Prochlorococcus marinus str. MIT 1214: one gene and its partner. The protein of the gene in region 1 binds, or shares a complex with, the protein of each later gene. Links are inferred from orthologs where the notes say so. Each region holds a gene or a part of one and is shown on either strand. Other genes may lie near its edges.

Region 1 (3,116 bases):
AGTTGAGATTAGATCAATACCTGTGAAAACATAATCTGACAAATTATTTGGGTTGATTCCAGAAACTTCAATAACAATATTTTGTGAGACGTATTTGGAATTACTAATTTTTGAAAGTTGACGTAACTCTGGAACTAATTTCTCTATGGTTTGAACAGACATTTCATCAAGTAAAATCCCATCAGCGCCTGCCTCTACAGCTTCTTTAGCTTGTGAGGGAGTTTCTGCTTCGACTATTATTTTTTTTGTCCATGGAAGAGTATTTTTTAAGATTTTGATACTCTCGCTAATCCCCTGAGACCATTCAATATGATTCTCTTTCAACATGGCAGCATCATCCAACCCAAGTCTATGATTAATTCCGCCACCACAATGAAAAGCATATTTTTCGAATATTCGTAGACCTGGAGTCGTTTTACGTGTGTCTGCTAACTTAACATTGGATCCTGATAGTTTAGTTACCAGTAAAGCTGTCGATGTAGCAATGCCAGAAAGATGCATGGCTACATTAAGAGTTACTCTCTCTCCTGCTACTAAGGAAGAGGATGATCCTTTTAATTCTAGGAGTTTTTGGTTCTTTTCAAACTTTTGACCATCCTCTAATAGAAGTTGAATATCAACTTGGGGATCAATTTTTTTAAATATTAGTTTGACAAGATCTCCACCACAAAAAGTGCCATCCTCTTTTGCAATCCAATGAGCTGATGCACTGCTGTCGTTGAGGACAGATCTTGTGAGGTCTCCATCACCAAGATCTTCCTCAATCCAGGTATCTAATATTTTATGTAGCTTTGGTGAGCGAAGATCCACAATACAACAAATACATTCATCACTATAACAATCCTGAAAGCAGTTATAAAAAATATTTTTTTCTATTTTTTAAATTTCATCTAATATCTTTTTCTTAAATATATTTAAGAAAATAGAAATTTTTTAATATTTTTTCTTTCTGATATGTTACGCATATGCTTTAATTAGCTTACTCTCGACTGTTTGGATCAAGTGGACGTAGTTCATAGTGTGAATATTATGGTTGCTCTATTGATTGGAGGAGTTTGCTATTACTTATATTATATTTTTACAATCGACAATAACTAGACGAAAAAAAAATTGCTTGATTATTTGCCAATACAGAATTTTGAAAATATATTATCAAGTAAGCTTTCAGTTAAATCCTCTCCTGTTAGTTCTCCTAAATAATTAATAGCTTGTCTTAAATCGATCGTCCAGAAATCCCATGGTAGCTTTTCATCAAAAACTTTATTAATATTTTCCAGGGATTCCAAAGTTGACTTAGCTAGATCAAGTTGTCTTTCATTTAGAGCAATATCGAATCCATGCATTTGATCAGAACCACATATTTTTAGTAGGTAATTAATTAGATCGTCTTCTCCATTTCCGGTTTTTGCACTTATAATAACAAGATTTTCTTTTTCTAATATATATTTTGGAACTTTTTCAAAAGATTGATTATTCTTTAAATCAGATTTATTGCCTACAATCAAAAGTGGAATATTTAAGGGTAATTGTTTTAGTATTGATTCATCCTGGCTATTCCAACCGTTTGAATAATCAAAGATTAATATGATGAGATCAGCTTGAAATAAAGTTTTTTTAGTTCTTGAAATACCAATTTTTTCGATGATATTTGTAGTCTCTCTTAGACCTGCTGTATCAATAAAAGTTATTGGTATTCCCTCTAAAACAATCTCACTTTCCAAAAGGTCTCTAGTAGTTCCAGGTAGGTCAGTCACAATGGCTTTTTCTTGCTTGGAAAGCCTATTAAGTAAGGAGCTTTTCCCTACATTAGGTTTCCCGGTCAGTGCAACTTTTAAGCCAGAACGAACCCAAGATCCTCTTTTAGCATTATCAATTAGTTCGTTAAGATCTTTTTGGATTGCGATAATTTTATTCTTTACCTGTGTTTCATCTAAAATTGGAAGGTCTTCTTCAAAATCTAGTCTTGCTTCGATTTCCGTGAGTTCTTCTATCAATCGATTCCGGATTAAAAGCATCGTAGTTTGAATATTTCCTTCAATTCCTTTAATAGCGAGCTCTGCTGCTTTTCTACTTCTTGCTGCGACTAATTCGCTAATTGATTCTGCTTGAGTCAGGCTTATACGACCATTCAGTACTGCTCGTTGACTAAATTCACCTGGTTCTGCTCTTCGAACGCTTGGCATATCCAGTATTCTTTCCAGGATCCTCTGGACTGCAATAATTCCACCATGGCAATGAATTTCCACCACATCTTCACCTGTAAAGCTTCGTGGACCTTTCATTATCAGTATTAATACTTCATCGATATATATTTTTTGATTTGTTTCGGTTACATGTCCGTATAGCACTTTGTGAGTGGCCCAATCGTGCATTCCAGGGATATGAACAATATTTTGAGTTATCTCAATTGCTGAGGAGCCCGAGATCCTAATGACAGCGATGCTTCCTTGGCCGGGAGAAACGGCAGTTGCAATTGCAGCAATAGTATCTTCAGTAGGGGAAAACGAATTCATTAATCAATAATCACGCAATCTTCACTAAGATCAAATCTAGTTTTCTTTTTTATGACCAAGATTTTTAAAATATGAAAAAAATCTTTCTAAATCTAATACAAAGAATTCGTAAATTTATCTCTTGGCTGTGGAAACAAGAAGGTTCTCCGTCTCAAAGAGCATTAGGGTTGGGCGTGGGGATATTTAGTGGTTGTTTCCCATTCTTTGGCTTGCAAACCTTGATGGGTGTTTTTTTAGCAAAAATTTTTAGGGGAAATAGTATTTTGGCGGCTGTTGGTACCTGGATTAGTAACCCATTTACTTATGTTCCTCTTTATTATTTTAATTATAGAGTAGGCTCTTTAATACTTAACAAAGAAAAAAATATAGTTGATTTTAGTCATATAACTACTAACCAATTGTGGTCTCAAGGTTGGTACTTAAGTTCTCGACTGATAATTGGCTCGATATGTATGGGTCTTTTGGCTGGAATCGTTGGTGGACTTGGTTTGTATTTTTTACTCAAAAAACTTTCTAATAAAATTTAAATTTATATATTAGATATCATTCAGTTGTTATAAATAATCTTTCGGATTATTTATAAGGTTAATTAATTCCTGTCCG
Region 2 (3,355 bases), 320 kb from region 1 along the record:
GGAAAGAAAAGATAGTGAACCTAAGCAAAATGAACCCGAGTTAAACGATTCTTTTCAAAATGAGCGAACTCCTCAAAGACGAAAAAACATACCAAGATCTAGTCGAAGAAAATACTAGTTCTTGTTAAAAAGCCTTTCTTGGTATTGGTCCTAACCATTTTTCTAACTTTGGGCTGAAAACTTCTCTGATTACAGTTAATTCTTTTTGTTGGCGAAAAAATCGATAATGCCTACTCCAAAAAGGTCCATCTTCTTGAAATTCTTCTTTCAGCCACTTGGCATTAACTAATCCCAAGCCATCAACTTCTCTAAAAAGCTCGGAGCGTCCTTGGGTCAAGCTTTTCCAGATTGGTTGATCCTTATTTTGCAGATGTTTTTCTGATTCTTGATAATTCCACCAGCTTTCTGCCCATGCCAGGGTTAAGTTTCCACATGTAAGCCAAACTTGTCTTCGTAGCAAAGGTGGCTCTAGTTCATTGACTTCCTCTGGAACTCCATTTTGATTATTATTTTCCATGTCCATGGATATGACTTTTATGGCAACCTCATGCCCTGTTAAAAGCTTGAGATGTCTTGTTGGGCTGCCATCACCCAATAGCATTAATTGCCATGCTCCAGAGAGTTTATGATTTCCTTTCCCTGAGAGAACATTTTCTTTCGAGGCTTTCCAAATCACTTCAGGTGAAGGTAATTGAGATTGATGTGAATTCACTGTTATCAGCTTGTTATTTGTAGTGGATCTTTTCTTTCAGCTTTTTTCATTTTCTCTATTTTTAACCAAACAAGAAGTGCAGTGAGGTCTGCTTTGCTTACACCGGGAAGTTGAGCAGCATGTCCAAGACTTTTTGGCTGAGAAATTGTTAATTTTTCTCTCGCTTCTTTAGATAGTGTTTCTATATCATTGTAATTTAAATTTTTTGGTAATAACTTTTTACTTTGCTGCTTTAATTGATTTATTTGAGCTTTTTGTCTTTCTAAATAACCGGTATATTTAATATCTATTTCAACTCCTTCTGCCACATCTAAAGGAATACTGTTATTTGCTAATTTATAATTTATTAGGTCTTTATAGTGAATATTTGTTCTTCTAAGGAAATTTGCTAGTGTTATTGAACCTTTAATAGATGTTCCAGTTGAGGAATATATTTCTTTTGCACATATATCAGTTTCTTTAATACGCATTTTTTCTAATCTTTTTTTTTCTTGATCAATTAATTGTTGCTTAGTATTATAAATTTTCCACCTTCTTTCATCAATTAATCCTAATTTGTAACCGATTGGAGTTAAACGCCTATCTGCATTATCACCCCTTAAAATTAATCGATATTCACTTCTACTAGTTAATACTCTATATGGCTCTTTTAAATCTTTTGTAACTAAATCATCAATCATAGTTCCTATATAACTACTCTCTCTCTCAAAAATAATTCCTTCTTTATTATTTACTAATCTTGCAGCATTTAAACCTGCTACTAAACCTTGTGCAGCTGCTTCTTCATATCCTGTTGTTCCATTGAGTTGACCTGCACTAAATAAACCACTTATTCTTTTTGTTTCTAGTGTTGCTTCTAATTGTGTGGCTGGTATGTAGTCATATTCAACTGCATAAGCAGGTCGAAGCATTACGCATTTTTGCAAGCCTGGAAGAGTCCTTAAAAGTTCTAATTGTAAGTTTTCGGGAAGTCCAGTTGAAAAACCTTGTACATACATTTCTGGAGTATCTCTACCTTCGGGCTCCAAGAAAATCTGGTGTGAATCTTTGTCAGCAAAACGTACAATTTTATCTTCAATTGATGGGCAATATCTTGGACCTTTACTATCAATAAAACCTCCATAAATAGGAGTTAAATGAAGATTGTTTTTAATAAGTTGGTGAGTTTCTTTTGTTGTTCGCGTGATATGACAACTCATTTGTTCTCCACTTTTCCACGAAAGAGGATCAAAAGAAAAGAATTTATCTGAGGCATCGCTTAATTGCTCGTCTAGTGAGTCAAGATCAATAGTTCGTCTATCTACGCGAGCAGGGGTTCCTGTTTTTAAACGATCAGTAGTAAAACCTAACTTTTGTAATTCTTCAGTTAACCCTTCAGATGCTTGCTCTCCTGCTCTACCTGCACTCATGGATTGATTGCCAATCCAAATTCTGCCTCCTAAAAAGGTTCCTGTTGTTATTACAACTGCTTTCGCATGAAAAACGCTTCCAAAATAGGTTTTAATTCCCTTTATAACTCCGATTTTTTCTTGAATTCCTTTTGTGTTTTTTTTAATCTGATTGGGATAATGTTCAATTTCTAGCCCAGTAACCATTGCCTCTCTAATTTTTAAATTTGGCGTATTTTGAAGGATTTTCAGCATTTCATGAGCATATAACCGCTTATCTGTTTGTGCCCTTAATGCTCTAACTGCTGGTCCTCTGCTTGCATTAAGGACTCTTTTTTGAAGAGCTGTTAAATCGGCTAATTTTCCAATGACCCCTCCTAGCGCATCAACTTCATGAACTAATTGACTTTTAGCTGGTCCTCCTACTGCGGGATTACATGGTTGCCATGCGATTCGATCTAAATTGAGCGTAAATAAAGCTGTATTCAATCCTAATCTTGCAGAAGTCAGCGCAGCTTCGCAGCCTGCATGACCACCTCCTACAACAATTACGTCAAAACTTTCATTTGAAGATTGTTTGGTAATCATCAATTAAGCATTTAGGAATTTAATGTTCGAAGAATTAAGCAGCAAGATTTCTAAATCTAGTGAATTGGGGTTCAAAAAGTAATTTAACTGTTCCAACAGGTCCGTTTCGGTGCTTTGTCACGATAACTTCTGTAATTCCTCTATCAGTTGTTTCTGGATTGTAATACTCATCCCTGTAAATCATTAGAACTAAGTCCGCATCCTGTTCTATTGAGCCAGATTCACGCAGATCGCTAAGCATTGGCCTTTTATTGGTTCTTGATTCAACTCCTCTACTTAATTGAGATAAAGCGATTACAGGGACTTTCAGTTCTCTTGCCATACCCTTCAGACCTCTAGTAATCCTTGAGATTTCTTGAACTCGATTATCGGGTGAAGTACCTTCCATTAGTTGTAGATAATCAATCACAATTAGTCCCAGCTCTTTACCTTGTTCAGCAATTAGGCGACGACATAAGGACCTCATCTCAAGAACACTTGAATTTGGTTTGTCGTCAATGAAGATTGGTAATTGACCAAGTGTATTAATACCTTGACCAAGTAATGGCCATTCATCTTGTTGCAAACGTCCCGTTCTTAATCGACTGCTTTCAATGCCTACCTCGCTTGATAGCAGTCTGTAAGTTAGTTGCTCTTTACTCATCTCAAGACTAAAGACACAAACAGG

The links.
Region 2: the proteins of mnmE (region 1) and mnmG are in contact, whole or in part, in a solved structure (PDB 9HIP), measured with the Escherichia coli proteins. The link is inferred for Prochlorococcus marinus str. MIT 1214 from one-to-one orthologs.

The regions. Positions count from the first base shown.
Region 1 is NZ_CP114777.1:1,595,652-1,598,767, forward strand. What follows is about bases 317-3,116. They hold mnmE (tRNA uridine-5-carboxymethylaminomethyl(34) synthesis GTPase MnmE), read right to left. Parts: upstream 2,514-3,116; coding sequence 1,119-2,513; downstream 317-1,118. Other genes in these bases: nadC (carboxylating nicotinate-nucleotide diphosphorylase), read right to left, coding at 317-810; O5639_RS08800 (DUF2062 domain-containing protein), read left to right, coding at 2,585-3,040; O5639_RS08805 (RelA/SpoT family protein), read right to left, coding at 3,099-3,116. Also shown: more of nadC, read right to left, coding at 1-316. UniProt on the Escherichia coli protein: Exhibits a very high intrinsic GTPase hydrolysis rate. Involved in the addition of a carboxymethylaminomethyl (cmnm) group at the wobble position (U34) of certain tRNAs, forming tRNA-cmnm(5)s(2)U34.
Region 2 is NZ_CP114777.1:1,273,914-1,277,268, reverse strand. Bases 204-3,199 are described here. They hold mnmG (tRNA uridine-5-carboxymethylaminomethyl(34) synthesis enzyme MnmG), read right to left. Parts: upstream 2,689-3,199; coding sequence 718-2,688; downstream 204-717. Other genes in these bases: dnaB (replicative DNA helicase), read right to left, coding at 2,723-3,199; O5639_RS07220 (chorismate lyase), read right to left, coding at 204-712. In the rest of the region: O5639_RS07225 (RNA helicase), read left to right, coding at 1-118; more of O5639_RS07220, read right to left, coding at 125-203; more of dnaB, read right to left, coding at 3,200-3,355. UniProt on the Escherichia coli protein: NAD-binding protein involved in the addition of a carboxymethylaminomethyl (cmnm) group at the wobble position (U34) of certain tRNAs, forming tRNA-cmnm(5)s(2)U34.